Regions from separate parts of the Pseudoalteromonas sp. C12FD-1 genome, predicted to be linked through region 2. Evidence: riboswitches for the same ligand, from Rfam matches in the RefSeq annotation. Region 2 holds a riboswitch; the other holds the start of a gene.
What was found. Region 2 has a riboswitch for lysine ahead of dapA (4-hydroxy-tetrahydrodipicolinate synthase). Riboswitches for the same ligand answer to the same signal wherever they lie in the genome.
Positions count from the first base shown of each region.

Region 1: it holds a riboswitch for lysine, as region 2 does, so the genes downstream of both, lysC (lysine-sensitive aspartokinase 3) here and dapA (4-hydroxy-tetrahydrodipicolinate synthase) in region 2, are expected to answer to the same signal.

Region 1 covers NZ_JBBEVD010000063.1:61,954-78,531, reverse strand. Annotated here, with positions in the region: gene WDB87_RS08905 (efflux RND transporter permease subunit) at 1-1,302, opposite strand, end outside; gene WDB87_RS08900 (efflux RND transporter periplasmic adaptor subunit) at 1,299-2,480, opposite strand; gene WDB87_RS08895 (YkgJ family cysteine cluster protein) at 2,650-2,913, shown strand; gene WDB87_RS08890 (TonB-dependent receptor plug domain-containing protein) at 3,291-5,144, opposite strand; gene WDB87_RS08885 (peptide-methionine (S)-S-oxide reductase) at 5,321-5,809, shown strand; gene WDB87_RS08880 (DUF4136 domain-containing protein) at 6,241-6,792, opposite strand; gene WDB87_RS08875 (ATPase) at 6,901-9,678, opposite strand; gene WDB87_RS08870 (condensin complex protein MksE) at 9,675-10,223, opposite strand; gene WDB87_RS08865 (hypothetical protein) at 10,227-11,498, opposite strand; gene nhaD (sodium:proton antiporter NhaD) at 11,711-12,958, shown strand; lysine riboswitch at 13,057-13,229, shown strand; gene lysC (lysine-sensitive aspartokinase 3) at 13,304-14,689, shown strand; gene WDB87_RS08850 (4'-phosphopantetheinyl transferase family protein) at 14,707-15,450, opposite strand; gene WDB87_RS08845 (sodium-dependent transporter) at 15,589-16,578, shown strand, end outside.
Region 2 covers NZ_JBBEVD010000048.1:66,982-83,559, reverse strand. Annotated here, with positions in the region: gene WDB87_RS05740 (2OG-Fe dioxygenase family protein) at 1-397, opposite strand, end outside; gene WDB87_RS05735 (PKD domain-containing protein) at 618-4,796, opposite strand; gene acnB (bifunctional aconitate hydratase 2/2-methylisocitrate dehydratase) at 5,015-7,612, opposite strand; gene WDB87_RS05725 (OmpA family protein) at 7,922-8,980, opposite strand; gene WDB87_RS05720 (protein adenylyltransferase SelO) at 9,316-10,722, opposite strand; gene WDB87_RS05715 (DNA-3-methyladenine glycosylase I) at 10,725-11,429, opposite strand; lysine riboswitch at 11,621-11,817, shown strand; gene dapA (4-hydroxy-tetrahydrodipicolinate synthase) at 11,946-12,830, shown strand; gene WDB87_RS05705 (2,3,4,5-tetrahydropyridine-2,6-dicarboxylate N-succinyltransferase) at 12,846-13,586, shown strand; gene WDB87_RS05700 (PLP-dependent decarboxylase) at 13,586-14,791, shown strand; gene WDB87_RS05695 (succinylglutamate desuccinylase/aspartoacylase family protein) at 14,797-15,918, shown strand; gene WDB87_RS05690 (phospholipase A) at 16,128-16,578, shown strand, end outside.

The DNA.
Region 1 (16,578 bases), on a different contig from region 2:
CGCTACGCGCTTAACACCACGAATAACGTTATCAAGGCTATGGCCATGTTTTTCTATTTCGGCACTGGCCGATTCACCTACGACTATGGCATCGTCGACCACAATCCCAAGTACAATAATGAAGGCAAATAACGACACCATGTTTATGGTGATGTCTAAAAAGCCAATTGGCATAAACAAAAAAGCACCTAAAAATGAAACTGGTAAGCCCATCATTACCCAAAAAGCTAAACGCAGCGGTAAAAACAGCGCCAGCACTATCATTACTAAAATACCGCCCCATACCATATTGTCGATCATCATATCGAGTCGACCTTCAAGGTAGTAAGTTAAATCAACAATAGGTGAGAGCTTTACGCCTTGCGGAAGTTTTGACTGTTTTTCTGCCATGTAGCCTTTAAGAATTTTAGCTACATCGGTTATGTCTTGATCTTTTGAGGCATCTACTTCAAACGAGAGTGAGTTTTTACCATTATATTTAGAGTAAAGTAGGCCTTCTTCAAAGCCGTCGTTAATCGTCGCTACATCGCCTAAATTAATTTGTGCGCCATCGGCAAGCGTTATAAGCGGAAGCTTTGCAAATTCGCCGCCACGATATGCCTGCTTTTCAACACGCATTGAAATATAGCCTGTGTCAGAGCGAATTTGCCCTGCCGACATATTGGTAGAAAAGTTTTGCACAGCGCTTGAAACATCTCTAAATGTTAGGCCATATTCACGCAGTTTATCGGGGCTTATTTCTATGCCTATTTCGTAATCTAGGCCACTGTAAAAATCAACTAAGTTAACGCCAGGTAATGCGAGTAATTCATCTTTTATGTCGCTACCTAGCTCTTTAAGCTGGTAATAACTCATGTCGCCATAAAGCGCGAGGATCATTACCTCTTGCTGAAATTTTTCACGTTGAATAACGGGGCGTTCCATCCCAGCCGGAAAGGTATTAATAGAGTCTACTTGCGCTTTTATTTCGTCTAGGGCTTCTTGTAGGTCGTATTTTTCTTCTATTTCTACCCACGCTTGCGCATAACCTCGGTTAGAGTAAGTAATTAAACGTTTTATACCTTCGGTACCCTCAAGGTTTTCTTCAATTTTTATGGTTATACCTTCTTCAACCTCTTGCGGGGCGGCGCCTGGGTATACTGCTTGAATACTCACCCAGTTACTTTCAAACTGTGGAAATGCCTGTTTACGAATGGTCAGCGCCGTTAATAGCCCGCCAATAAGTATAAAAATCATGATGAGGTTTGCCGCAACAGGGTTACGTGCAAACCATGCAATTAAGCCTTTTTCTGAGGTATTCATGGCGTATCCTCTTTAAGTGCTAATTGAGTAACATCGCTTTTAGGCTCAGTGCCTTCTAGCTTAACCGCCATGCCTTCTGTTGGGTATTCAAGGGCAGAGGTAATAAGTTGCTCGCCATTATTTAACCCTTGGTCGGCTATTACCATGCCATTTTGCTCACGTACAATATTAAGCGTTTTAAAGCTAAGGGTGTGATTGTCGTTTAAAATAGCAATTTTGTTATTTTTAACTAAATGGTGCGGCACTATAATCGCGTTATCAAGCGCGCGGCCTTTTATGGTGGCGTTAATGTATGAGCCAAAACGCAGTGGCTTAGCGTTATCAGCATACGGTGTAGGTAACTGCGCAACTAAATAGCTCATACGGCTAGTTTGATCAACAACACCTTCGCTACGTACAACCTTGGCTTGCCAGGTAGTTTGCCTACCGGCAAATTCTGCATTAAGTGTAACCAATGCACCTATACCGCCATTATTTAAGTATTGCAGCTCTTTATCTGCAACCGGTAAACGTACCTCTGCAACCGAGGTCGCGCTAAGCTCACCAAACTTACTGCCTGCACTTACTACAGAGCCTAAGCTAATAGTGCGCTCGTTAATAATGGCATCATATGGGGCTCTAATGTAGGTACGTTCTAAGTTACGTTTAGTGCGTTTTACACGGGCTTGAGCAGATTTAAAATTTGCCATTTTTTCGGCAAGTTGTGGTTTACGTAAATAAAGCTCAGATGCAATTGCATCGCTTGAGTCTGATTTAATACGTTCCCATTCAGCTTTAGCAACATGGGCTTGTGCGCGCTCAATTTCAAGTGCTGAACTTGCTTGTGCAAGGCCTGCTTGGGCTTCAATTAAGTCGGCTTCGTAATCATTTGGATCAATTCGTGCTAAAATATCGCCTTGCTTAACAAACGCGCCTTCAACAAATTGTTCGGCTACTGAAATAACTTGCCCGCTTACTTGCGCAACAAGCTCTGTACGGTCTTTAGGTTTTACAACGCCGTACGATTTTACATCAAGCGTAATGGCATCAATGTTTACGTTTTGCGCAGCAACAAGTGGACGAGTGTCTTGCTCTGGTTTTTCTTCTGGTGGCGTTTTCATTGCTGAAAGGCCAATTGCCAGTGCAATTCCGGCAGCTAAAACTGCGACAGGTAATAAAATTTGTTTTTTAGTAGCCACAAGGCATTCCTTCATATATTTGGTGACAAGGCAATAATACGCAATAAAGTGTTTACAAGGCGTTTGAAGATGTAACAAAGCATTACATGTGTGTATTACAATTAAACAATTGACTATGCATGGGTGAAATCACACTGCAAATTGCATAGTTTTATTAACTGAGGTTATTATGAAAACAGAGCCTATGGCATGTCGTTTAGGCTGCGGTGCATGCTGCATTGCACCAAGTATTAGCTCGCCAATCCCCGGGATGCCAAACGGTAAAAAAGCCGGAGAGCGTTGTATTCAGCTAGATGAACGTAATTTATGTAAATTATTTGGCGATGAAAGCCGCCCAAAAGTATGTAGTGATTTTAGCGCCACATTTGATGTGTGTGGGTCAACTAATGCAGAGGCTCTAGCACTTATAACCGAGCTTGAGCAATTAACCTAGCTCACGGGGTTGATACACATATATTAACATTTATCTATTACCGAGTAATTTTTTAAGTAATTAAAAGCTGCGCTTTTAACGCGAGCAAGCTCAGCGTCTACCGCAAATGTGCAGGTATACGGTTGTTTTGTAGACGTAAAGCTTGCTTACGTAACAGGCAAAGCCTGTAAAAGTGAATAAATCACAAGGAGGGGAAGAGTTGCTGCGCTTTTAGAGGAAGAGATTAGCTTTAAGTAATAGTTGGTTTGTGTATTCTCATTTACTTCTCATTCGCTTCTCTTTGTGGGATATTTTTTGTCTAAAATAGTGCTTTTATAAAAAACACAGCGTTTACAAATCAAAGTATAAATTGAGTTTGTAAACGCCGGCTTTATTTTCTACCAACTATACGTTGCGCTTAACGTATATTGCTCACCGCGTCCTGGTGTACCTGGTATTTCTTCAAACGACTCATCCCATAAGTTATCAGCCGCTAAAGTAATAAATAAATTGCTTAACTGAGGCGGGGTTATTTTAAGCGTTAGCTGGGTAAATAACGCGTTGTCGTGGCCGTTTCTAAGCGCGTTTTTGTGTTGTGTACGCCATTCGTTATCTATTCTAAATTCTAAAATATCAGTTGGGTTGTACACAGCGCCGAGTGTTAAACGGTGATCAGGAAAGTTTAACGCGTAAAAACTGGCATCAATATCGGCTGCGCCGTAGTTTTCTGATTTATGCAAATAGGTATAGCTAGCAATAAGTTTTGCCGTATCAAAGTGTTTAGTCGCTAAAAATTCAACCCCTGCAGTATCAATATCAACGGGGTTTGCAAAGCGCGCAGAGGTGGAGTCAAAATTAAAGGTCCAGTCGGTTAAGTTATTATCTTTTCGATAAAAAATAGCCGAGTTTAACTGCCAGCTTTGCTCTTCAAGTAATAAGCCAAGCTCTAAGTTTGACGTTGTTTCGCGCTCAAGGTTGTAGTTACTTCTAAATAACCCGCCAGAATCGCTGCCGCCAATGGCTGTGTAGCCTGCGACTTGGCTCGCTTGCGCGTATGATAAATAAATACTTTGCGCTGTGCCGTCACTGTTTTGGGTGCTTAAGGTTATATCACCAATAGCTGATACTTCAGCATCATCACGGTTTGTATCGTCATACGCAGCCCCTAAGCGAAAAGTAAGCTGCTGATTCGCTTTTAAAGCCATTGTGTATTGGGGCAATACGCTCAGCTTATAATATTTTCGTGAGGTAAAGTTGTTTTCAAGTGTTGTTGATTCAATCGAGTCATCAATAAATTGTGCCGAGTAATTTATTGCCAGTGCATCGCTTTGTGTATGGCGACCCGAAAGAGCAAGCGATTTAACTTCACTTTTATGAAAAGCTTCAAATGCACTTGGGTTTTCGCGCGAGTAAATATAGTGATCGTCATGGGTACGGTAATACGCCGATACTTCAAAGTGACTGTTCTCAGCGTAGGTTTGTTTGTGATTAAGCATCCAAAGGCGTGTTTCTAGATCTTCAGTTTCGTTAACGCCAAAAGGGGTATATAAGTTAGGCCAGCCAAAAAACTTATCTTGCGAGCCATAAAATAAATCGGTTTGGCTATGCTCGCTTGCTAATTGCACGCGTGCTGAGGCGCGCGAAAAGTCATGGTCGCCATTATCAATGGTGCCATCACTTTGCGAGTGAGAGTACTCACCTTCAAAGCCCAGGGTATAGTTAGCTAAGCTATCAAGTTGAGTGTTTTTAGCAGCGTGAATACTTTGCAGGTTAAAGTCGTTCGTACCAGTGCCAAGCGATACACTACCGCCAGTAATAATTGGTTTCCAACCAAACGAAACTGTACCTACAGAGCTGTTCATACCGTACAGTGCGTTATCAGCACCGGTTAAAACATCTGGGCCACTTAGCATTTGTGGTGCAATAGGTATTTCAGCAAAATAATGGCCCGATTGCGGGTCAAGCAGGGTAGCGCTTCCTACTCTAAAACCGGTATTTTCAAAAATCCCACCACGAATAGTTACATCAGCTTGCGCTTCAGCCATATTACGAGATTGAAGATCAACACGTGGGTCGTACTCTAAATTAGAAATAGGCGAGTCAAATGTACCCACAGGCAGTTTATTGGCTGTAGGTGAGGCTTCAACCGTTATTTGCTCGATTGATGACTCATTAGGTAGCGTATTAGCATAAGTAAATGGGGTAACACTGCATAAAAGGGCAGGTAATATAATGTGTGGTGTGCGGTTCATGTGTTTCTCGTCGTTTTTTATTTGAAGCTGCGGTTACAATAAATTTCAAAGCTCATATTTGAGCATGATAAAATAGCCAAATATAACAGCAGTCATTTTGTGCGCGATTGTACATTAATTTGTTAATAACTGCATTTGATAACCATTCACACTTTTCTCATTAGGTAACATTTATAATGAATACTAAAGAACACAATACTATTTACTTTGCTGGTGGCTGCCTGTGGGGCGTACAAGAGTTTATGAAACACTTACCAGGCGTAATAAGTACTGAAGCAGGACGCGCTAATGGTACAAATAAAACGACAGGTGGCGACTACGATGGTTATGCAGAATGCGTAAAGGTAATTTTTGACCCAAACGCCGTTAGCCTAAATAAGCTGTTTGACTACTTTTTTGAAATTATTGACCCATACAGTATTAATAAACAAGGAGATGACGTAGGCCCTAAATACCGCACTGCTATTTACAGTAAACACCAAACCCATTTAGACGCAGCAAGCAATTATATAAATAAGCGCAGTGATGCAGAAAAAGTTGTAGTAAGCGTTGAGAAGCTTACTAATTACGTACCAAGCGATGCAGAGCATCAAGACCGATTAACTAACCACCCTGATGACTATTGCCATATACCCCTTGAGTTATTGTATAAGTATAAATCGTAAGTTTATACACGGTGTTTTTGTAGACGTGCAGCTTGCTGACGTGACGAAAGAAGCTCGTAATTTAAAGTGAAAATAAGTACATAGAGATAAGTAATTAGAAGCTACGCTTCTCGCGCAAGCAAGCTTAGCGCCTACAGGTAAAGTTTAACTCGGTGTTTTGTAGACGTGCAGCTTGCTGACGTGACGAGCGTAGCTCGTAATTTAAAGTGAAGGTAAGTACATAAAGATAAGTAATGAGAAGCTGCGCTTCTCGCGCAAGCAAGCTTAGCGCCTACAAGTAAAGTTTGACACGGTGTTTTGTATACGTGCAGCTTACTGACGTGACGAGCGTAGCTCGTAATTATTTAGCTCTGGAGTCTCTAAAAATATACACGCATCAAAAAAGCTCACATACTGTGAGCTTTTAAAACTTATTTAAAGCTAATGTTAATTTACAGCTGCTTGTGCGGCGGGAAGTTGCTTAAAATATTAGCGACTGTTTCTTTAATTGATGCTTCGCGTTGCTCAGGCGATTGTTTTTTCTTTAAACGGCCCTCTTTAGCACCGCGCCATATCAGCTGGTTTGATTCGCGGTCAATAATATCAATTACTAAAGTACCTACTTCGTACTCGCGGGCGCTAATATCGCGTTGAAAGCCCGTACCCCAATACCCCCAACGTGCGCCGTAGCCTACGTTAAAGCTGTCTACTTCTAGCTCTTTATCTACCGATGCATGGTAGTTAACTAACACATCAGCTTGGGCTGGATCTACTAGCCTCATCCCCAACGTTTGGCTAAGCTCAGCGTTTACAGCTGTTCGTACACGTTTTTCCATTAAACCGTTAATTTGGTAGTTTGTGGTATCTTTGGTTAGGCTCGCGTTTTCTACCCAAGCAAATGTTTTAAAATTACTAAAGTTGGCTGATTTGTCGTAATCCCAGTCTGGGGTTTGCGTACAGGCTGTAAGTAGTGCTAGCGCTGCAACAATAAGTATATTTTTCATTACCTTTGCTCCAATAAAATGCGTTAATTTAAAATAACACACATTGTTTAAATGTGTATTAGTTTAACGTCCTATATTTTAGTTTAGTTAGTTTGCCTTAACGGCCAATTAACTGTGTTCAACTTCTATCCAGTCTTTTTCGTCTACCCAGTTTTGTGCGCCATCTTTTACTGAGCGAATAGGTACAATGTAATCACAGCTTACCTGTGGCTTAACTGAGGCAAATATAGGCACAAAGCCAAAGCTTAATGCGGTTTCTATAATTGCTTTTTGGTTTTGCGGGTCGATATCGGCCGCTTCATCTATATAAATAGGTATACGGTAAAGGTTTTGTTCTTGATCGCTTAATAAGTAACGAATAAACAACATGCCACATAATAACTTAATAGTAATACGTGTGCCGTTTGAACCGGCTGAATCGATTTTTTCAAAGTGTTCGGTTTCGCCTGCGCGGTTTACCACTTCAAAACGAATATCAAATAAATCAGTTAAGGTGAGGCCCGCTTTATCTGATGCGAGTTTAATTAAGTGATCTTTTGCTTCGTTTACCGCGCTTTCGCTGTAGGGTTCTTGGCTTAGTAAATCAAGGGTGTCGCCTTGCTCAAACTGATGCGACGTGCTGATAATAGTATCAATACTATCAACCAGCATTTTGCGCGGTATTACGTTAATTTTAAACGCTTGCAGGTTAGAAATACGATGCTGGCTTATGCCTTTATTAAAGCTATTCATCTCGCGGCGCAGGCGATCTAAATCCTCTCGCAAGCCTTTAATGGTTGCGGCTACTTCAGTCAGAGCTACGCGTCCTTGGCGCTCAACGGCATCGCGTTCGTTATCAAGGTTATGAAATGCGCTAATTAGTTTTTGGTATTTAGTAAATTCGTCGTTTTCGTTATCGAACTTAGTAATGCCTGCGTTATATACATGCAAATAGGTATTACGCACGTTTATGTCAAAATTGCGCAGCTCTTGGCAGTCTTTATTAAAGTGATGTACTAGGTCGCTTAAGTTATCAAAGTCGACTGTTATATCAATCATGTACGGAGTTACTTTCCCGCTGTATAAATCGAGAGTATGATCAATTCGCTCGCTTTTAACTTGGCGAAGGCGCTCGGTTTGGCGATTAATTTGCTCTTGTTTCGATTTAATTAACGAGCGTCTGTCTGCAATTGAGCCACTATTTTTTTGTATGTCTTGCAGGTAATCATCAACTTGTTCGCGCTCTGCTAATAATTGCTCTTTTAGCATGGCTTGCGCTTCTACCGACTGCTGCATTACCTCAAATTGCTCTAAACGTTTTAGGGCGCTCTCTGCGCTCATTAGCTCATCGTAAAGTGCATCTTTTTCTTTTTGTTTATCTGCCACGTTAGCGGCTACTTCGCGCTGTTGTTTAAACTCTTTTAAGGAGCGTTCAAGCGCGTCTAATTGAGCACTCAGCTGGGCTTTGTTTTCACCGCTTTGCATTTGCACAGGCGAGAGCTTTTTAAGTTTAATGCTTGCCCCAGGAAGGGTAAGTACACCGCCTTTTACGTTTTCACTTAATAGCGATAAAAACTCCCCAAAGGCGTCTTCGTCATCAATGCTTATATCGCCATTACTGGTGGTGGCAAACGAGAGTAAGTCGGGATTTAAAATACGCGATATTTCTTCTACTTCTTTGAGTGATAGGTCTTCGCGCATTCGAGTAAACAAATTAAACTCAAGGTTTTTAAGCTGCAGTTTTAAGCTTTTTATTTGTTTTTGCGTTTCGCTAATGCGGTAATCAAGGGTGTGCAGGCTTTGCCCTTGTGCACTGGTTATTGAGTGCGAAAGCGACTCGTAATCTTGCTTTAGTTGAACAAGGTTTGCTTTGAGGGTGGCTTTATTTACTAGTTCAAACTCGCTTTTTAAAGCGCTGTAATCTAAAAACCACTGCTCAATTTGGGTTTGCCTGCGCTCTATATCACGCGATTGCTGCACGTATAGGCTTTGCTTTTGTTCAAATTCGTGTTTTTCGTGCTCAATGTCTTCAAGGGCAATGGCGAGTTCGCTTAGTTGCTCTTCTTGGTAGGTATCAAAGTCTATTAGGGCTTGGTCAATTTTTGGTGCGTAGGCTGCTAACTTACCTTTAAGCACGGTTTGGTTTTCAAGCATTGATTCAAGCGCGCTTATTGGCTCTTGCATTGATTCAAGGGCTTTTAATTCACGTTTAGCCCGGTTTACTTTATCAAATGAGCGACGCCAGACTTCGTAAAAGTCCACTTTAGAGTTTGACATATGGCGCTCAAATACACGCAGCATAAAGCGTTTAACATCGCTTGCGCCTAATTTGTGTAAGTTAAGAATACGCCTAAATATTTCTTTATAAATGGCTGAGTCTTGCACGTTATTAAGCGGTATCATTTTTAAATTAATATCGCCATCAAACGGGGTAGCGCCGCCGGTAAGTAGGGCGTTTAGCTCTTGTGATTTTAGCTCTATTGGGTTGTAACCTTGCGTTTTTAAATGATTAAACAGCTTAGTAAATTTAATTATGGTATTACCTTGCGTGTACTGCGCTAAATCAAGTTTGCCCTGATAACAAAAGTACTGATGCGCGTAACCGGCTATTTTACCAAGGCCCGCCACACCAATAACGACCGAGCCATGGGGGAGGTTAGCTTCTAGTAAAATGTACGACTGATCCGATGAAAAATAAAATTTACGGGTTTCATCTAAATCGTGCCCGTCCCATTCGGTTAAGCGTAAATCATTTATTAGCGGAAATTGCAGGGCGTTAATAACCGAGCTTTTACCGGTATTGTTTGGGGCACAAATAGAGCTACTTTTATCAAGTGGGATCACACACTTTGCATAGCCTGCGGTATTAAGTAGGGCGAGTTTACTTAGTCCGTATAAGTTTTTCATTGCTCGTCCTCCGTGATGTAGGTTTCTTCGTTTACTTCCATCAGTGCATCAATGTAGCGGTGAATAGGCGCTTGTAGCATAAAGCCGCCTTCTACTTCGCGGGCTAAACCTAAGCGCACCATGCGCAGGTAAACGTCTTTACGCAAGTCTGAACCCGAAAATATCTCAAGCTGATCAAACAAGTGTTTGTTAATTTGCACTAAGGTTTGCATCAGTTCTAAATCGTTTACTTCGTCAAACAAGGCGCGCATAGGGTCTTTACCCGTATTGGCAAAATGCTCAATTAAAATGTAAATAGTCAGTGCAATAGCACGGGATATTTTACCCATGTTTGGCGTGCTTTCGTCGCTGGCAAAGTAGTAAAAGCCGCGGCTGTCGTGCTTTAAGTCGTGGCCAAGGGCGCTAAATAAGGCGCTGTAAGATTCTATGTGCTGGTCAAGCTCTTGCCACATTACGTTGTCTTGTTCGCAAATGTGGTAACCCGCACCTAATTTTTTATTAATGGCTTGTAGGTGCGTAAGCTCGTTTAGGTTTATATGTGTCATGTTTTACTCGTCTGCCTGTGTATCTGGCTGAGGCGCTGAATTAAATGGGTATAACGAAAAGTGTTGGCCGGCTATTTTTACGCGTGTTTTTTCATCGCTTTGGCTAATGTGAATTTCACTGTCGCTGACTAGTTTTTGGTATAAAAATAGCATTTCGTCGGCGTCTAGATCGGGGTAGCTCTCATCTAAAAATTGCAGTAATGGCTGGGGCTTTTTACGTTTTTTATTAAAGCGTTTTGCAAAGCTTGTTTTAACATCTTGATAGTCAGGAATATTAGGCGTTACAAAAGCCGGTACGTCTTGTTGCTCTGGAAGCTGGTATTCTTCGTGTTCAAATTCTACCAGGCTTGCCATGTAAGCCACTATATGGCGCTGCTGGCCAAGCGAATAGCGCTGCGCATCGCTTACAAAGTTTGGCTGTACCGCACTTAGCATATTGTCTACGCCATTTTTACGCACCAGGCCAAGCACTTTTGCTGCTTGGCGGGTAATTAAGTTATTACGGCGTAGCTCTTCGCGCAGTGGCATAAGCATATCGGCACTTTTACGTAAGCTTTCTCGGCCAACTAAATGCATTTCGAGTATACGGGTACGTAATTGCTCAAGCATGCGTTTGTCGTTGTAAGCTTTACCCGAGCGCTCTATGTGCTCTATTTGCTTACTTATTTGTTGCTCAATAAGTGTAAAGCAGGCATGAAAATCACCGCGAATATCGACCATTTCAAGCATCGGCTCTATGTATTCGTCAAAGGCTTCTATTACGGCTTTGTAGCGCTTTTGCAAAGATTGCACAGCGTGATCAGACTTAGCTTGCTCAACAATATTTAAAATAGCGTTTTCGTTGTGCGCGTAAAGCTTCATTATTTTACGTACCCGATCATCCATAATGCGGCTATAGCGGCGTAAATCGTCAAAGTCTTCCATTTCGCCGGCATTATCTAAACGCTTTCCTAGGCGGGCTAAATCATCAACCAAAACGCTAATTTCTTGTGCTAAGCCTAGGTGTTCCTCTTGTAATAAAAAGGTGGCAAAGTCGGCAATGGCACGGTTAATTTCAAGCTGAGAAGATTTAGCCAATGGAATGAGTATATCTTGATTGAGCAAACGGTTAGTTTCTTTGTAAATGCGCTCGTTTGTCCACGTGGGCTGCTTTTGCTTAATGGCATTTTGTACGTCTTTTAGGCTAAAGTCGGCCATTTTAAAACGTTTAAATAATAGCTCTAACACACCCCAATGTTCGCTAAGGGTATTTAGCAGCTTTTTAGCTGGGATCATAAGAGATTACAACATCCTAGTATTTTATTATTGAGTTCTTACAAAGGACTCATTATTACGTATTTTACCTGCATATGGTATTCGTTTTTAAGACCATTTAATAATAGTTTTTGCATATCTGTGGTGCTAGAATCCGCACCAAAATTAGGAACACTTAAACGCAAGTTGTTTATGTGTCCTGTTAAAACTATATCAAAGGTTATTTAACTACCATGCTCCCCTCGATAATTTTAACCCTAATAGCGATTGCCTTTTTACTGATCGTTATAGAAGATATAATTCACGTAAATAAAGCCAAAACTACACTCTTTTTTGGCACGCTTTGTTGGATTATACTTTTTGTTAACCCACTCCATGGGCAAAGCCCTGCAACTATTCAGCACCTTCTTAACGAAAACATATTAGAAATAGCCTCGCTATGGCTGTTTTTAATGGCCGCCATGACCTTTGTTGCGTATTTAAATTCAAAAGGATTTATAGAAAACATTGTGCACCGGGTTATGCCTAAAAGCATTAGTGAACGACAACTTATGTTTTTAGTGGGGGGCTTTGCCTTTTTGTTTTCGTCTATTTCTGACAATGTGACCGCTACGCTTATATCACTTGCTGTGGTTATGTCGTTAAAGCTGGAAGCTAAAAAGCTGATTAAATACGCCACACTTATTGTGTTTGGGGTTAACTCTGGCGGTGTATCGCTAATAACCGGTGATGTAACCACCTTAATGATATTTTTGGACGGCAAAGTGTCTATTGCAAACTTATTACTGCTCATAGCGCCAGCGTTTATAAGTGTAATGCTATTAGCGCTTTTACTCTCTATTGGTATGAAAGGGCAAATAGAGTTTGTGGGCTCGCAAAAAAAACGTATAGAAAAAACCGACATCACTATTGCCATTATATTTTTATCAACCGTGGTAAGTACTTTAACCCTTAGCGTAATTTATAGCGTACCGCCGCTACTCACATTTTTATTTGGTTTATCGGTTATGTTTTTAGTGGCGCAATTTTTAATGCGTAAAAAAGACATAAACAAAGACATCATCGATTTTGTTCGCGAGATAGAATACGACACACTACTGTTTTTTGTTGGGGTGCTTTTACTTGTTGGCGCATTAAAAGAAATTGGTATTTTAAGTAAATTTACCGATTTATATACAGTAATGGCACCTGAGTACGCTAACTATTTAATGGGAATACTATCTGCAGGGGTCGATAACGTACCGCTTACTGCTGCGCTATTAAAAGCAGATATAGTAATGAGCCAGCAACATTGGTTGTCGTTTACCTATGCAACAGGTGTAGGTGGGTCAATGCTTATAATTGGTTCGGCAGCGGGTATTATTGCCATGAGCAAACTTAAAGCACTTACTTTTACGAGCTACTTTAAATTATCGCTGCAATTATTAATTTGTTATACCGTAGGTTATGCAGGCGCTTACTTTATGGGTGGTTTTGTTTAATTTTTACTATAAATGCTTGACACCTAGACGTCTAAACGATAACTTTCAAAGCCCCGCTAATTAGCGGGGCTTTGTTTTATTAGCCAGCGGTTAATAAAACATTCAGAAGAGGTGCGATACTTAGGTATTTAATGGTAGGTGACGAACGCCCATAACCATTAAAGAGGGAAGTACTCGCCGAGAAAAACAATGGTACGTCGCTATTGTTTTTCGGTTTATGGGGCTGAATCCTCAAAACTGTCACCAATATAGGTGGAGAGCTTCTGGCAGCGGACACATCAAATGCATTCCTTTGCCAAGTTCTTCTTGTTTTTTAGCGGTTAAAATACCGCGAAAGGAGACTAAATGACTACCCAATCAGTGCCACAAACAGTACCAGGCGCAAAATCAGATTACATCGTTGCCAAATTTGGCGGAACCAGTGTTGCAAACTTTGAAGCGATGAGTCGCTGTAGCGAAATTATTGTTGCAGATAAAAGCGTGCGTATTGTAGCAGTGAGCGCCAGCGCCGGCGTAACTAATCACTTAGTTGCACTGTGTAAATCAAGCATTACCCCAGAGCAGCGCCAAGAGCACATTGACGGCGTGCTAGCTATTCAGCAAGCAATTTTAGATGAGCTCTCGCTTGATGCCGATTTAGCCGTAGGTTTTAACGAAACGTTAAAAGCGTTTCAAACGTTAGCCCTTGAAACACTAACAACGGATCAGCAGCACGATGAGCTACTTAGTTTTGGTGAGCGCTTATCGTCGTACTTATTTGCGCAAGTGCTACGTTTAAAAGGCTTAAATGCCGACCGTTTTGATGTACGTAAAGTACTTAAAACCGACAGCCAGTTTGGTAAAGCAACACCCAATGTTAAAGCCACAGCGCAAGCGGCTAAAGAGATTTTAATTCCGTTATTAGATGAGCAAGTAATTGTGACTCAAGGTTTTGTTGGTAGCGACGAATTTGGCCAAACAACCACGCTTGGCCGTGGTGGCTCAGATTACAGCGCAGCATTACTTGCTGAGGCGATTAACGCTAAAAGCGTACATATTTGGACCGACGTAGTGGGTATATTTAGCACAGACCCACGCTTATGTGCAAAGGCAACGCCAATTGCCCGTTTAAGCTTTGACGAAGCCGCAGAAATGGCCACCTTTGGCGCAAAAGTATTGCACCCAGCCACTATTTTACCAGCCAGCCGTAGCCATATTAATGTATTTGTAGGCTCTAGCCGCGAGCCAGAGCGCGGTGGCACGTGGATTGAGCGTGAAAAGTCACAGCAGCCGGGTATACGCGCTGTAACGCAACGTAAAAACCAAATATTGCTCACGCTTAAAAGCCCTGAAATGCTATTAGCAAGTGGCTTTTTGGCCAGAGTATTTACAATTTTAAGTGAGTTTAATATATCGGTAGATTTAGTGACTACCTCAGAAATTAGTGTTGCTATTACCTTAGATAACGCACCCAATGCCTCGCGCCCTGAGCTTGAGCAAGCGTGTTTAGATAAGCTAGCTGAATTTTGCCATGTGTCGGTTGAAAATAACTTAACCTTAGTGGCGCTAATAGGCTCAGAAATACAGCTACGCCAGCACGAAATGAACTTAATGAACGTATTAAAAGAGTTTAATATTCGATTAATTTGCCATGGTGCAAGTAAGCACAATTTATGCTTTTTAGTAGAGCAAAGCGAGTCAGATACCGTAGTGCAAGCAATACACAGTCGCTTATTAGAAAGCGCTGCCTAAGCTTATATGCCAAGTAATTAAGTATCTAAATTTTTAAGCATAAAGCACCGCCAGTCGGTGCTTTTTTTATGCGCCACGCTTATATCAAACCCCTCATTGGCAACCATTATGGTGTTACTCGATGCTGTAAGGTTTAACAAAGATAATTCATCAAATACATTTGGGCTAAGCAATTGCGCTATTGGGCGGCTTGTTGCTTTAGCGAGTGCCTCTTTTAAGGTCCAAATTCTAAAAAAGCAGTCGGCTTGCTCTTTTATAGCCAAAGGGGCGGTAATTAAGTCAATTTCAGCCTTATTGTAAAAATGCTTTGCGAGCTTTTCGAATGGGCGTTTTAAGCTTATTTTTTCAATATCAAACCCAAATTCAGCCTTAGTAACATTAAGAGCTACACCAACTAAGCCATGAGAGTGCGAAATACAGGTATTAATAACGCTGCGGTTTATATGGAGCTGCAGCTTTGAGCACTCTTCATTAAAGAGGGTGCTCATTTTATTAAGCGGTACGTGCGCGTATTGGGGCTGGGTATGCTTGGCAAGCTGCTTTAGCAATATGCGCGATGCTACATATTCTTGCTTTGCTTGCATGCGTTTACGGCGATTTATAACGCTTATCTCAAACGGGCTTAGGTACTGGGTTAAATCGAGGAGTTCTACATTAAGCGTGTTTGCATTAAACACTAAAATAGTATTGTTGCTAGGGGGTAAATCGCTATAAAAAGAGGGAGCAATGCTTAGGGTGTTTTTAAAAAAGTGGTTAGTCATACGCGCTTAAAATAAGTGAGTGCTGTAATTATGAGCGGTTAACAGCGCTTATTTATGCCAACAGCAATTTTATTACTCAGTTGGCATTAAATATGGTTTAATTCACAATAATCAAAGAATAACAGAATTTGTAGATGTATGGCACAAGTGCGTGATGGATTTCAAAGCCGATTTGGTTTTGTTTTAGCCGCTGCAGGCGCAGCAGTGGGTTTAGGTAATATTTGGGGTTTTCCTACTCAGGCGGCCAACCATGGTGGCGGCGCATTTTTATTGGTTTACTTTGTTGTTATATTTTTACTTGCGCTACCTGCGCTTTATACCGAACTTTATTTAGGCCACCAAGCGCAAGCAAACCCAGTAAAAGCATTGGGTAATGCGTGGCAAAACACCAACAAAAAAGTAGGGGCTGCCGCCGGGTATATAGGCCTTGCGGGCGCTGTGGTTATGCTTAGCTTTTATTCTATTGTAGCTGGGTGGATGCTCTCTTACGCAATAGAGCCTATTACTACATTTTTTGGTTTTAGCGCAGCAAGCGAGTTTTTACACAGCGACTCTATGGTGCGAAATTTTATATTTACGCCGCTTATGCTTATTTTAACTGCCAGTATAATTTTAAAAGGGGTTAAATCGGGGATTGAAACTTGGTCGCGCCGTTTAATGCCATTGTTATTGGTGCTACTAATAGGTTTAATTTTTTATATCGCCAGTTTAGAAGGCGCCAGCGAAGGGTTTGCCGCTTATTTAATTCCTGATTTTAGCCAAGTGCTTGACCCAAATTTAATTATTGCAGCAATGGGGCAGGCGTTTTTCTCGCTCTCATTAGGGGTTGGCTGCATGATGATTTATGGCTCGTACTTACAGCCAGATGCAAACCTGCCAAAACTAACTGCAAGCGTTGCACTGCTTGATACCAGCGTGGCATTTTTAGCCGGTTTACTGATAGTGCCTGCCATTTATGTTGCACAGCATAACGGGGTAGAGGTGTTTAGTGGTGGTAAACTAATTGGCGAAGGGCAGCTGATATTTGCTATTTTGCCTGAGTTATTTAGCACCATGGGCGAAATAGGTTTGCTTATAGGTTTGTTGTTTTTTGTACTAATGTCGATTGCCTCAGTGACATCTACTATT
Region 2 (16,578 bases):
CACCTTCAGGTGCTGCGGGCGTATCGCTATCAATGGCAAGCATTCTAAATTGATGTATTTCAATATCACGGCCTTCATCAATGCCGGTAAGCTCACAAAACTCACTTACAATGCTTTTCATACCTTGAGACTCAAGTAAGCTCTGCTCTAAATTTTCATAAGTACGCTCAACATTACCCTGAAAGGTATTAATAGAATCGTCTTGAACAAACGCTTTGGCAGCTTGAAGTTTTAGCTCACCATTTTGAAATTTAATTACCGAGTAACGACGCTTACGAAATTCACCATCTGCATACGGATTAGCAGGTAGGTTATCAAAAGAAGGCTTAACCAAATCAATATTTGCTTGGTTAATAAAACGAAGTTGCAGTAAATTCTGGTTGTTTAATGCAGTCATAAAATCTCGCTTAAAATAATGAGAATATTAAAAGAGATTTTAATGCATGTGTGGAGGATTTTCTGAGCATAAATTGGGATATAAAAGATTAAAAGTTAAATTTTAAGATCTAAAATTCTAGTTTATTGAAAATTTAATTCAAAAAAATTGGCTACGCTGCGTAGCCAATTTATTAAATTTAATCACCGCTCTAATTTTATCTCGAAACTATAGAGCGTATTCACTCCATTAGTTCAAATGCGATATTAATATCGCAGCTTTGCGCCAAATAATGAACCGTGTATGTATTGTCTTCTAAAACGCCATCACACCCGCTTATAGACTCTAATTTATAGCCTGCATTTGCAGAAATATTAAAGGTTAACGTATCGCCATGAAAGCTTGTGTAGTTTTCAACGCCGTTATTTACTACACCATTACCATCTGAATAAACTGTAACATCATACCTTGGCTCAAAAATCGTAAAGGTCATCTCTTCTTGATTTTGACATGCTGTACCTTGTAAATACTCACAAAGCACTATCTCATCGCGATCATTTGAAATAAATTCAATCACCTTGCTTTGACCGTCTTGCTCGTAGGTAAACTTACCTTCGACTAATTCAAGTGATGCAGCTTTAATATCGTTTTTCCAAAGCTCGTACCCATCCACATAGTAAACTCCCCATTTTACGAAGTTCTCACCACTATGCTCGTAAATTTCAAAAGGGATTTCATGCTCATGAAACTTATCAGTACTTGTATTTTCAATATAGTTTTCAAAGTAAAGTGATGCGTAAGAAAAGCTTTCTTCTCCCGTATTTGTATCAAACGCTCTAGATACACGCTCAACTACTTGGTAGTCATCATTGCGATTAATAAGCCTATAATCCATTGTATAGTCATTAAAACACGTCTCTAAAGTCAAATCACAATCGGAGCCGTATGTTTCTGTTAGTTGATCGTATTTTCTGCTGCGGCTAAAGCTCCCCCCTTTAAACTCACCTTGAATGGAACTTGTAGAATAAGTGAAGAACACTTGGCCATCTTCATATATTTGTAGCTCATCCCAAATGGTCTCTAAGTCATGGCCTTCTTTAAATAAGTGACGCCCAGTAAAGTTACTCGGGGTAATTTCTTGCTCTTCTTGCCTAACCATTATGGCAACATTTACTTGCTTTTCATCTTCATACTGGCCTTGCATTATTACTTGATAGCCAAGGTCTATATCCTTGGTAATATAGATATCTTCAACGCTATCAGAAGTCGTAATTTTAAGTCCTGCTGCTGTTTGCAGCCAAGTAAAGTCCTCTATTTGCGCTTCATCTATAGTATCGACTACGCTACCTGTCCCATCATCATTTAGCAGTAATTCCTTCACGGTATCTTCAGATGGAATACCTAACGACCAACTACCAACCAAATCGCTTGAGGTTAAATCAATTTGAGGTGCTACTGAATCAAATAACTTAACATGGCTATCACTGTGCCACTCTTCAACTAGTTCCTCGTTACGAAACTTACTTAAACTTTGCGTCATTTGGTACCAGCCGTTACCTAAATCGAAACGTTCCTTTAGTACAATACTGGTCATTACATCTTTACGTCTAACTTCTACTTGAGTGCCATTTTCAACTTCATACGCAACACTTTCATTTAAGACATACTCATCAGAAAAATAAACTCTAATTTCGTCAAAATATTTCGACCAAGTGATCGCAACCTGGTTATTGCCAGTAAATGCGCCCTCTTCATTTTCATTAAGCTCTAATTTGAAAGAGGTAGAGGTAAAGTAATCAGGATTATTAATTAAAAATTGCCCTGATATTGTTTCTGGCTTTTCCACAAATGTAGCATTAATTTCGCAGTCACTGTGTCCACTAAAGGCAATATAATATTCGCCCTCAATATAACCTTCGCAGCCCTCTATTGAATCAACCTCATAGCCCTCATTAGGCACTATATTAAAACCAACTAGCTGAGCAAAAGGCACCTCTTGTACTGCAGGCTGTAGTTGACCAAATTCATTAGATGGAGCTGTTAAAGTCACTCGTGGGTTTTTAGATTGATAGACTGTTTTATCGCTCTGTGTACAGCTACTACCTTGTTGGTAATTACAAATAGTGTATGTTTCGCCATCACCACTAACAATTTCAAAAAGCCATGTTTGCGCATTTTTTTGATATTCGATTACGCCTTCATTTAACTGCGCTTCATACTCTATGCCATCGATTGTTATCGTAAGTGAGCCGTCATCGTAATTAACCCTGATTCGATCTTCTATTACTTGCTCACCAGCACTTTTATAAAGATTAAAACTGCTTTGTAATAAGTTAGGTGTAAACTCTGAATAGCTCAGCTCTTTACTATATTGGTAAATAAGTAAATTTCTCTGAATGTCGTACATGTCCCCTTCAGGAGAGAACCATTTAAACTCTCTTAATAAGTAATAATGACTATCTTCTACTGCAATGATGTCATGGGTTACTTCTGCGCTTAAGTAACAGGTTTCATTAAATCCTTCACAACTGCTAACGGTGTAACCTTCATACTCATAGCGGCGTCTAATTAGATTGCCATCTTCAAGAATCCCTTGGAAAGACGTAGTCCCTAGCCCTAACATAATCGTACCATCGGCAAATACGTTCATATCATAAAGTTGTGACGTGCCAATAAAGCCCTGCCAGCGCCCAACTAAGTCATCATTTGATAAAGACACCGCTTCTCTTTTTATCATCAGGCCATATTGGCTATCGGCAGGATCCGCTGATGTGGTATCTAATGAAACTAGCTGATAGCCTGCTTTTAAATTTTTAGTAAACCAAAAATTTGTTGTACCAACGCTACCGCCTTCATCATAGGTTACTTGTAATTTATTATTAGTCAGCTCCCACTCAAACGGTGCCGAATTATCACTTAAAACAGCGCCGGTCCCATCATCATAGAAAGCAATAGTCTCTAGGTGACTAATGAAATTACGACTTTCTGTTCGCTCCATTTCCCACTCACCGACAATATCTTCGACGGTCAAACTTAAGGTTTTACTTTTAAGAATAAGGTTGGTGGTTTGTATTTCTTGCTTGTTTTGCACCTCAATGCTGTTTTCGTAAACTGTAATATCACTTTTAATATCTATTGTTTTAAAAACATCGTTTTCGCCGAGTACTTGTAACGAGAATGAATTTAAATGCTCATCATAAACAGTTTCAACATCGTCTTCGGTCTGGGAGTATTTATTAATAAGTACAGGAGACTGTAAAGTAACTTCTATTTTACCACTCACTTCTTGCCATGTTAGTGAGCTACCCGTAACTGCATGATACTGACCAGTACCGTTTTCGTTTAAAGTTAAGTGACTGGCTGGATTTGCATAGTAGCGCGGGGAGTTAATTATATATTCACCAACCAATGACTCTTTTGAGCCTGTTACTAAATCTTCATCTTCTTTAATTTCGGTTTTCGTTTGCTCTATTAGGTCAGGATCTTGCTCATTAACGTCCTCTTCAAACTGCTCTGCTGCTTCTTCATTAGTTACTAAATCGAGGGTGCTCTCTACGCCCTCCGGCAACTCGTAATCAGGGTTATCTACAATAATTTTAATCAGGCTTGCAAGTTGTACTTTTTCATCAGCATCAACATTTAAAAGTGCATTATCTAGCTCATCTTCACTTGTCGGTTCATCACCGTCTCTTACAATCAGTGCATACTCTGCTGTTGTCACATTAGTTGTGTTGACGCCAAAGTTTTCATCACTGTCTAAAATGCCATCATCGCCTGCCTGCGTAGCTAACTTTTTAACAGAACTAAGCTGAGATATAAATTCAACCCCAGGATTTAAATCATCCCGCCCTTTAGCTTTAACTTTTACTAGGGTTTGCTCTAAGGCTTCATCGACATCTAATACTATTGTGTAAACACCATTTTCATCTGCTGTAGCTGAATAAGTTTTATCACCTATGGTTATTTCTACACTTGCAAAACTAATCGTGTTGTCGGTAATTAAGCCATTAAGCGTAACTGCCGTTGAGTTACGTTTAATTAATACTTGCTGAGTAGCGCTTGTTGTTGCTCCATCATCATCTTCTACTGTTACTGTAAAATTAACGGTTACATCTTCTGTAATGTCGGGTGAGAGATAAGTGATTTCATTTGAGTTTGGGTTTTGTGCGCTGAGGTTTAAAGTGGAGTCATGCTGCCAATAATAATTTACTATTTGCCCGTCTGAGTCTGAAGCGCTGGCAGTAAGTGAAAAGCTGGTTTTTTCTTGTATTTCGCCTTGGCCAGAAATTACTACAGAGGGGGCTAAGTTTACAATTTCGTCGCTATCCTCATCTTTATCAAAACTACAGCCAGATACTAAAAAACACGCACTCACAGTACTCGCTATTAGTTTTAATCGGTAGTTACTTTTATTTTCCATTATGTGCTCCGATAGTTATTTAATGCGGAGCTAAAAAATACTTGTTGATTGCTCCCTCAATCATTAACAAATGTTACTGCCACTTATAATTGTTCATTTTTTGTTAATTTTCAACTTTATTTACTAATTATTTTTTTAGAACTTAACTACTGAAAGTTTTGAATTTTATTTTAGCCAATAAAAAACCCGCCTAAGCGGGTTTTTTAAAACAGGTTTAATTATACAGCTTGCTGAATAATTACGTTATCTGCTTTTTTAGTGTACTGAGGCATACGGTGGAAGTTCAAGTAACGGTATGTATCTGCAGCCGTTGCGTTGATTTTCGCCGCGTATTCTTGGTACTCAGCTGGTGTAGGTAATTTACCTAAAATTGCAGCTACTGCAGCAAGCTCAGCTGATGCTAAGAATACATTTGCACCTGTACCTAAACGGTTAGGGAAGTTACGTGTTGAGGTAGAAACAACCGTTGCTTTATCAGCAACACGTGCTTGGTTACCCATACACAGTGAACACCCTGGCGTTTCGATGCGTGCACCAACACGGCCAAAGATACCGTAGTAACCTTCGTCAGTTAGTTGGTCTTTATCCATCTTCGTTGGTGGAGCTACCCAAAGTTGAGTTGGAATACGACCGCTAAAGCCATCTAGTAATTTACCCGCAGCACGGAAGTGACCAATGTTAGTCATACAAGAACCGATGAATACTTCGTCGATTTTCTCGCCTGTTACATCAGAAAGTAAACGTGCATCATCTGGGTCATTTGGAGCACAAAGGATTGGCTCTTTAATTTCTGCTAGGTCGATTTCTACAACGTGCTTGTACTCTGCGTCAGCGTCAGCTTCCATAAGTTCTGGGTTTGCTAGCCACTCTTGCATTGCTGTAATACGACGTTCGATTGTACGTACATCGCCGTAACCTTCAGAGATCATCCATTTAAGCATAACAATGTTAGACTCAAGGTATTCACTGATAGACTCTTTAGAAAGTTTAACAGTACAACCTGCTGCTGAACGCTCTGCTGATGCATCTGATAATTCAAACGCTTGTTCAACAGTTAAATGCTCAACACCTTCGATTTCTAGTACGCGACCAGAGAATTCGTTGATTTTACCTTTTTTCTCTACTGTTAATAAGCCTTGCTTAATACCGTAGTAAGGGATTGCGTGTACTAGGTCACGTAAAGTGATACCTGGTTGCATTTCACCTTTAAAGCGAACCAAAATAGACTCAGGCATATCAAGTGGCATAACGCCTGTTGCAGCTGCAAACGCTACTGCACCAGAACCCGCTGGGAACGAAATACCTAATGGGAAACGTGTATGTGAATCACCACCAGTACCTACTGTATCTGGTAATAACATACGGTTTAACCAAGAGTGAATTACACCATCACCTGGACGAAGTGAAACACCGCCACGGTTCATGATGAAATCAGGAAGCGTATGGTGTGTGTTTACGTCAATTGGTTTAGGGTAAGCAGAGGTATGACAGAATGACTGCATTGTTAAATCTGCAGAGAAACCTAAACATGCTAAGTCTTTAAGCTCATCACGTGTCATAGGGCCTGTAGTATCTTGCGAACCTACAGTCGTCATTTTTGGCTCACAGTATTGGCCTGGGCGAATACCTGCTACGTTACATGCTTTACCAACCATTTTTTGAGCTAGTGTAAAGCCTTTATCAGACACTTCAGTTACTGCTGGTACTTTAAATACGTCAGTAGCACCTAAACCTAAAGAGGTACGTGCTTTATCTGTTAAACCACGACCAATGATTAGTGGAATACGGCCACCGGCACGTACTTCATCTAAAATTACGTCTGATTTAAGTTCAAAAGTAGAGATAACGTCATCAGTACCGTGGCGCTTAACAACACCTTCGTATGGGTAAATATCAATTTGATCACCCATGTTGAACTCATCAACATTTAACTCGATTGGTAACGCACCCGAATCTTCCATTGTGTTGAAGAAGATAGGCGCTATTTTGTTACCTAAACATACACCACCAACGCGCTTGTTTGGTACAAACGGAATGTCATCACCCATAAACCAAAGCACAGAGTTAGTAGCAGATTTACGAGAAGAACCAGTACCTACAACGTCACCCACATATGCAAGTGGTAAGCCTTTAGTTTTTAATTCTTCTAATTGTGAGATAGGTCCAACTTCACCTGGTTTTTCAGGGTTGATACCATCACGCTCATTTTTTAGCATCGCTAAAGCGTGAAGCGGGATATCTGGACGAGACCATGCATCTGGTGCAGGTGATAAATCATCGGTATTTGTCTCGCCGGTTACTTTAAATACAGTAACTGAGATTTTTTCAGCAACAGCTGGTTTGTTAGTAAACCATTCAGCGTCAGCCCAAGATTTAATAATCTTTTTAGCGTGCTCGTTGCCTGCTTTTGCTTTTTCTTCTACATCGTAAAATGCATCAAACATTAACAATGTGTTTGATAGGCCTTTTACAGCGATAGGTGCAAGTGTTTCGTCATCAAGAAGCTCAATCATTGGGGCGATGTTGTAACCACCTAACATTGTACCTAATAATTCTGCTGCTTTTTCTTTAGATACTAATGGAGATTGTGCTTCGCCTTTAGCCACTGCTGCTAAAAAGCCTGCTTTAATGTATGCTGCATCATCAACACCTGGTGGTACGCGGTTGATTAATAAATCTAGGATGAACTCTTCTTCACCTGCTGGTGGAGTTTTAATTAGTTCAATAAGATCAGCCGTTTGCTGAGCATCTAATGGCGCTGGTACGATACCTAACGCGGCACGTTCTTCTACGTGTTTACGATATTCTTGTAGCACAATATTGCCCTCTTGGTGACGTGAAAGTATTCGGTAGCGCCTCATGCGCAAAAAAAAGTAACCCAATACTTATAGTATTCTAACGCGGGATTATAAAGCTTTTATGTATAGATGAAAATCCATCCAGCTAAGCAACTGATTATACCGACTATAAATATTATGAATAGTGGTAAGCGTAAATTCTATTTTCATGAATGTTTGTTAAGTAATAATCATTCTTGTTTAATCAGATCAATACTGCGCATGCTGTTTTAAAGGCATAAAAAAACCCAGCACTAAGCTGGGTTTTTAAAATAAGGTAAGTAACTATTAACGCTTAACTTTTACACGTTCAATAGATTTTACATGTGCTTCTACACGACGGTTTTCAGCGTGAGCTGCTTTAGTGTTAGCTGTGTTTTTAAGACGCTCTTCACCTAAACCTACAGTAGTAATGCGATCTTCAGCAATACCATCTTTAATTAGCTCTTTAGCAACGTCATCAGCACGCTTTTTAGAAAGCATCTTGTTGTAGTTTGCATTACCTACAGCTGAAGCATGACCTTCAAGTAGTACTGTTGTATCTGTGTGCTCTTTTAAGAACTCAGATACTGAAGCGATATCAGTAAAGTACTGTGAACCAACTTCTGCTGAATCATGCGGGAAAGTAACGAGTAAGCTAGTTGTTACTTCACGGTCTTCATATAAAGTACAGCCATCGCCATCAACAGCGTCTGTCATTGGTGTGTTAGGACATTTATCATCTTTATCTAAGATGTTGTCGTTGTCGCTGTCTTTAGGTTGTACAGGTACTTCTACTACTGCTGTAGGCGCTGGCTCTACCGGCTTTTCAGGCATAGAGTTTTGGCCAAATAAGTAGTTAATACCAATTTTAGCACCTACATCTGTGTAACCTTTATCAAGACCTTGATATACCGCAGTTTCAGCGTTTACGAAAAAGCCGTCTGTAATAAAGTGTTGGTAACCAACACCTGCGTTTAAGAATGTGTTGTCATCGACTACGTCCATTTCTTTAATACCGAACAAGCCGTAGAAAGGACCGCCGTCAAGGTGGTAAAGCGCATCAATACCGTAACGCTCGCCGTCAATATTATTACGATTGCCCGCAGCTTTATCGAACGCATTAAAGTCCATATCTGCATACTCAAGGCGTGCGCTCCAGTAATCGCTGAAACGGTAACCTGCTTCTACACCCCAGCCAGTTGACTCGTTTACATCAAGGCCAGCTTGAGCGCGCATGTTTTCCCATGACGCATCATAGTAGTCACCAAATGCACCAATGTAGAAACCTTCTTCTTTATCAGCAGCGAATGTAGACGCGCTAGTTGCAGCTAACGCAATTGCAATTGTAAGTGATTTTAATTTCATTGTTTTCTTCCCATTTTAACAACTTAGAAAATTGTAGCTAATTCTGTACTAGCTCAACCAGTTTTGTACACACTACCCGAGCTTTTGTTAATCAATACTTAACGAAAAATAAAGTTTATAAATTTTTTCAACGATCTACAGGCATTCCAACCACCAATTGTAGGTTAAGTAAAAATTTTTACCTAATCTACAATTAATAAATAATGGTATTTTATAAATAGTTACTTTTTATGAACGTGCACAATACCACTGAGTATATAACTGCTCAATCATTGTACACTGCATTATGTAAAAATGACTATTTTTAATCAAAAACTTACATATATTTACAGTACTTAAGTACCGCAAAAAGTTTGATAGCCCTTGTCGTCTTCACCAGTCTCTTGAAAGCGGACTAAATTAGCTGTTTTATGATATGGGTTACTCATCACAGTTAAGAAGTCACTTAACAGCTCACTCTCGCCGTGTTGATTATATTGCGCAAGGATTTCTTCGACGATGTGATTACGCGGTATAACCCTTGGGTTAGCCGCTCTCATTAGGTTATAGCTGTTTTCATCACATCTTTTTTGCCATAACTGGGCCCATTGCGTTAATTCATCTGGTACTTTGCCACCATTTAGTGACTCGGTTAAGGTATCAAAGGTATTGGTGTAATCGAGCTTATACTCTTGAAATAACAATAATAGCTTACTGACAAGTTCCACATCGTCTTCGTTATGACCTGCTAAGCCCAGTTTTTGCGCCCACATTTGATTGTACTGCTCGTTAAATAGCGTTGAGAACTGGCTGATTATAGGCGTCATTAAACTTACAGCTTGTTCGTCGTCATCATTTATCAGCGGTATTAGGCTCTCAGCTAAACGAGCGCAGTTCCAGCTCGCTATGTTTGGTTGATTACCATAAGCATAACGACCTTGCTTATCAATTGAGCTAAACACAGTATCAAAATCAAATCTATTCATCATTGCACACGGGCCGTAGTCGATAGTTTCGCCGCTTATTAAGGTATTATCAGTATTCATAACGCCATGAATAAAGCCCACTCGCATCCAGCTAATAACCAGCGCTAGCTGACTATTTATAACGGCTGCTAAAAAGTCTAAATAGCGCTGTGCCCCTGTTGATTTTATACTTGGGTAATGACGCTCAATAGCTACATCAGCTAATTTTTTTAATCCTTCGACATCACCTTGAGTTGCTAAATATTGAAACGAGCCAACCCGAATATGGCTACTTGCCAAACGGGTAACAATTGCGCCTGGTTGTGGCGGATTACGATAAACAACTTCACCAGTGCCTACAACAGCCAAACACCGCGTGGTTTTAATCCCTAAGCCATGCATAGCTTCGCTCATAATATATTCACGTATAGCTGGACCTAGTGCGCACCGCCCATCGCCCCCTCTAGAATACGGGGTAGCACCAGAGCCTTTTAATTGAATATCCCACAGCTGGTTTTTATCATCACTTATAGCACCGAGTAAATGTGCTCGCCCATCACCCAAACGTGGTGAAAAGTGTCCAAACTGGTGCCCAGAATAACCAAGCGCTACCGCCTTTATTTGCTGTGGTTCATTGCCTGCAAAGGTACTAGCGCGCAGCTGTGGCTCAACAACTATATTAAACTGCTTAGCTAACGATGCGTTCCACAGCAGCAATTGCGGGGCAGCAACACTTGAGGGTTGATCCTCTATCGCGAAATTATCTGCTATGTCTGTGTATCTTGGCACTAGATTCATGGTTAATCCTCTGTTTGTTGGCTTATGCCTACACGGTTATCGCCCACACTGTAAGCCACAATTAAACTCAGCTCTTGCATGCTTAAACCACTTTGTTTTTGCATTTCGTTAAAAAATGCCTGCGCAGCAGTGAGTGATTTTTTAGTTTGCAGCCCGCCATCAATTATTTTATGCGCTCTTAGGTAACTTTCTACATCCCGCGAAAGTAAAAATGTATCTTTACCAAGCGCTCTTAAAGCATAGGGGCCAGTATTTCCACCTAAACGAGCGCCGTGTTTTTTTAAATGCGCCCATAAACCAATAATATTATCTGTTGGCCACTGGGCAATAAACTTGCTAAAACTGCCATGCTCCTGTGCTATTTCGTGGATCATGTAAGCATTTTCAGGAATCGTTTTCACTTTTTTATAATTACGAATAATGCGCTCATCCGTTGCTTTTTGCTCTAGCATATCGGGCGGCATCATTAATAACTTATCAACACTAAACTGCCAAAAAACCTCTCTAAAGCCCGGCCATTTGCTGTTTATTACCGACCAATAAAAGCCACTTTGAAAAACCTTTCGGGTAAATTCTTCAAGCCAGTCGTCGTCACTTAACGTGCTTAACGCTTTTTTAGATAAAGGTTTTGCGAGTAATAACTTAAGCATTTTTTCAGAGCCTTTTCGCTCTACCGCTCGCTTATAAATATCACTAAATTTTTCCATACTTATTAAATACCTCGCTGCTTATAGGGTTAGTGTACGAGAAAAGCAGCCAATACGTAACCACCGCTATTTTCGATGAGCTGTTCTGTATTTAGCAGCTTGACACCTAGACGGCTAAAATGTTTTAATCGCCGCAATTACCCTATTTAAATTGTATTTTGTTAAACCTTTTGTGTTTACGCAAAATACAAAGGGCTAGAAGAGGTGCGTTATTCAGGTAGCGTATGTTAGGAGCGCAAACTCCAGTGAGCATACGCCAGGGGAATACCGCCGAGAGGTAAACGCTTTTGCGAAGCAATTACTTCGGGCGACTAGGTTGAATCCTAGCGACTGTCACCAATAGCAGCTTTAAAGCAGCTTATTAGTTTGGTGGAGAGCTTCTGGTCTTAAATAATAAGGCCGTGCGCCCTATTATTTTAAGCCCATTCGCTCTTCGAATACTGTTCGAACGACGTTAATGCGGCTCACATCATACAGCCTCCTTAATATCTCGAACACCTTATAGGTTCGTAAGAGATGATCAACAACTTCAATTTAGACGACTACGCACTGTGGACAGCGCTTGTTACGCCGTTTGATCAACAAGGTAATGTTGACTACGACACGCTCACAACACTTGTTAGCGCACAAGAAGCGGCACAAAACGGTATTTTACTGCTCGGTAGTACAGGTGAAGGCTTAGCCCTTACGCTTAAAGAGCAGCAAGGCATTGTTGAGCACGTGTGCCAATTAAAACCCAGCGTACCGCTTATGGTTGCTGTGGGCGGTAGTAATTTAGCCCAACAAGAAGAATGGGTTAGCTACTGTAACCAATTACCTATTCACAGCTACTTATTAGGCTCGCCGCTTTATGCAAAACCAGGGGCTGTAGGTCAAACACATTGGTACGAAAGCTTATTAAACGAAAGCGCGCATCCGTGTATGTTGTACAACGTACCTGGGCGCAGCGGTGTAAGCATTCCTATCGAAACCATTGAAAACTTAAAAGCGCACCCAAAACTTTGGGCCTTAAAAGAAGCCAGTGGCAACATCACACAATTTGAAGCATACCGACAAGCCGCGCCTAATTTAGCGCTATACAGTGGCGACGATGCACTTATGCCCTACTTTGCCCAAGCAGGTGCAAAAGGCTTAGTCTCGGTTGCGGCCAATGCATGGCCTTTACAAACACACGAGTTTGTAAAACGTAGCCTAAGTGGCCAACACCCCAATTTATTTGCTCAGTGGACTCGCGCTATTAATAGCCTATTTGCTGTAGCAAACCCTATTCCCGTTAAAGTGCTAATGCACCAACAAGGCCGCTTAAGTAGCCCGTTGCTGCGCCCACCTTTAACACACCTTGAGTTAACGCAAACCGATTGCATTACCACTGCAAACGACACCATTTTATCTTGGCATTAAATACAGGTTTTTATAATGAGCTGGTTAGAACTACTAAATAATTTAGAATCGGGCGCAGTACGCGCAGCATCACAAAACGAAAGCGGCCAATGGGAAGCTAACGTAGAAGTAAAACAAGGCATTTTAGAAGCCTTTAAAAATGGCACTAACACTGAGTTTGCAGGTGGTTTTGTAGATAAACACAACCTTGCACCGCAAGAATTTAGCACTGAAGATGGCGTGCGTATGGTACCAGGTGGCACCAGTGTTCGCCGTGGTGCATACGTCGCTAAAGGCACTATTATTATGCCACCAGCGTACGTAAACATTGGCGCATACATCGACGAAGGCACTATGGTTGATAGCCACGCATTAGTGGGCTCGTGTGCGCAAGTTGGTAAAAACGTACATTTGAGCGCAGCTGTGCAACTTGGCGGTGTACTTGAACCAATTGGTGCAAGCCCAGTCGTGGTTGAAGACGATGCATTTATTGGTGCAGGTTGTGTCATTGTTGAAGGCGTAGTTGTTAAAAAAGGTGCAGTACTGGCACCAGGCGTACGTTTATCTGCAACCATTCCGGTATACGACTGCGTTAATGAGCGTCAGCTTGATAAAGGCGAGCCAATCCCAGAATACGCAATTGTAATACCTGGCTCTCGCCCAGCGTCTAATGAATGGGCTCGTGAGCAAGGCCTAAGCATGTCGTGTGCGTTAATTGTTAAATACCGCGACGAACAAAGCGATGCATCGTTATTGCTAGAAGAGGTTTTACGATAATGAGCTTTTTGAGCACGCCTATCAAGGCCGCCGTAAATACACTTACTCAGCAACTTGATACCCCTTTTTTTGTTTACGACTTAGACAAACTAAACACACTCCTTACGCGTTTAGTTGCACAAACCGATGTAAAACTTTGGTATGCAGTAAAAGCGAATCCGCTTTCTAAGGTTATTCAATGCCTGGACAACGCCGGATTTAACTTTGACGTAGCAAGTAAAGGTGAGCTTGAACAAGTACTTGCACAAGGTATTAGTTCGCAGCGCGTGCTCAACACAGGGCCTGCAAAGAGCCCTAAACAAATTAAACACTTTATTGAGCGCGGCGTGCGTATTTTTGTTGCCGAAAGCCTCAATCAAGTACGTTGGTTAAACCAACAAGCGCAGCTGCAAAATACGCAGCTGCAAGTATTACTGCGTGTACAACTACGCTGGCCTGAAGGTGAAAAAAACCCACTAGGCGGCGATAGCCTAACTCCGTTTGGGCTTGGCTGCGATGAATGGCAAGCACTCAATACTGGCGATTACCCAGCCCTTAATTTTGATGGCCTGCATATTTTTCAGTGGGGCAATATGCTTAGCACGCAAAAGCTAAGCGAGCTGTGGTCGCAAATGATTGCACCGCTTACAGCCCTCGCCAATAACTTAAATATAAACCTAAAAATTTTAGATTTAGGAGGCGGTTTAGGTATTCCTTACACACCAAACGATGCAACACTTGAGTGGGATGACCTTATAGGCGCGCTTGCTAAAATTAAAAAAGATGCAGGTGTAGATGAACTCTGGATGGAGCTTGGCCGTTACGCTGTAGGCGAATGCGGTCATTACGCTAACCCTGTAGTTGAGAGCAAACAAAACTACGGCCAACAGCAAGTGATTTTAACCGGTGGCATTAACCACCTATTGCGCCCTGCAGTTACAAGCCAAGATTTTCCTACGGCGTTACTGCGCGAATCAACAGCGCCAAAACAAGCAATGAGCCTATATGGCCCATTATGCACAGCCCTTGATTGTTTAGGCGAGCACACCCTACCAAGCGATTTAAACGAGCAAGACTGGCTGGTATTTAGCCAATGTGGCGCCTATGGTTTTACCGAAAGCATGCCATATTTTTTATGCCATGAACTGGCAGCAGAATACGTGTTACACAATGGTGAGCTCACCTGTGTACGCCAAGCAGAAGATGCCAGCCACTATTTAAGGTAATAATCATGAGCATAACAACACCCATTAGCCAAGAAAATATTGTAGTAGGGGAAGTGGCAAACGGCTTACCACTCACTATTCCTGTGTATCGCTTAAAAGGCAATGGCAGCGGACCAAGTGTTTATATTCAAGCAAACATGCACGGCGCTGAAGTGCAAGGTAACGCGGTTATTTTTCAGCTGTTAGAGCAATTAAAACAGCTCAATTTAAAAGGCGACATTACCTTAGTACCTTATGCTAACCCTATTGGCTGTAATCAAAAATCAGGGGAATTTACCCTTGGCCGATTCGACCCGATTACTGGCACTAACTGGAACCGCATGTATCACTACAACAATGATTTAGTGACCCAGTTTGCCAAAGATCATAGCCAGTACGACGATGCAGCTTTAAAAAATAACTTTAAACAAGCCCTGATTGATGAAATAGACACTAAACTTAACGGCCCGGCTTATTTACTTAATACGGGTAAACGCATTGCGCTTAATTTGCAAAAGCTTGCGCACCAGGCCGACATAGTCCTTGATTTACACACAGGGCCTATTTCAAGCAAGCACTTATATTGCCCAACGTATGCAACCGAGAGCGCCAGTTATTTTAACATTGAGCATGTACTGCTGATCCCAAGCGACTTTGATGGCGCCATGGACGAAGCAAGCTTTTGCCCATGGTGGCACCTAAGTGATGCACTTGGTGTACAAGGCAGGGACTTTAACGTACAGGTAGAGGCCTTTACGGTTGAGCTAGGTAGCCAAGAAAAAATAGACTTAACAGAAGCACTCAACGATGCAAATAGCATTTTAAGTTACTTAAATCATAAAAATGTATTGGTAGACGCACCACACAAACCGAGCAATATAACCCGCTACGCGTGCAATTTAGATGACTACTTTGCTTACTACGCCCCTATTGGCGGCATGGTTGAATATGTAGCCCCACTAGGTGGGCATATTAAAGCAGGCGAGCCTATTGCACATGTTTTACGTATGGAGCGCTACTTGAGTGAGCAACCATTACAAACATTAAGCCTTGATTGTGATGCAATTGCTATTTTGCATTTTGCCTCGGCAAGCGTAAACCAAGGTACTGAGCTTTATAAGTTTTTTACCAACGTATTTGAGCTATAACACATGTTGTTGTAGCTCCCCCTTCTCATTGCGTGAGAGTAAGTTACTTAACTTACTAAAAGGCGGCTTTATGCCGCTTTTTTTTGATCTGTGATAACAGTGTAAACGTAAAGTAATCAAATAAGTGTAAATTCAGTGAAAGTTCACCGTTACATATGTAAAAACACGTTATAATTTATAAATCTACCTTACTCCCAAAGGAATAAACAATGAGCTGGCGTTATTGGATTGCAGTTACGGCTTTACTAAGTACTCCCTCTTTTGCCCAACAAGAGGTTAAAAAAAACGAACAAGACAACGATATAGAGCTTGTTAAGCAATGTATTTTAAACGAAGTAATTGGTGGCGATGGTAAGCAAACCTTAGACGAGTTACGTATAAAATGTTCAGCGCTTGAGGAAAACAAACAACTTACCGCACTTGATAAACGAAAAGCCCGCGAAGAAGTAAGTAAAAAAAACCGTAACGTAATTACGCCACATAAACGTAACTATATTTTGCCACTGTCGTATGTCTCACATCCTAACGATCGACCGTTTGATGGCTTTGACGAGTTAACCGATGAGCAAGATGGCGAGCCGCTCGATAATCTTGAAGCTAAATACCAGCTTTCTATTAAAGTACCGCTGTTTGATGATTTTGCAGATGATGACCAAGCCA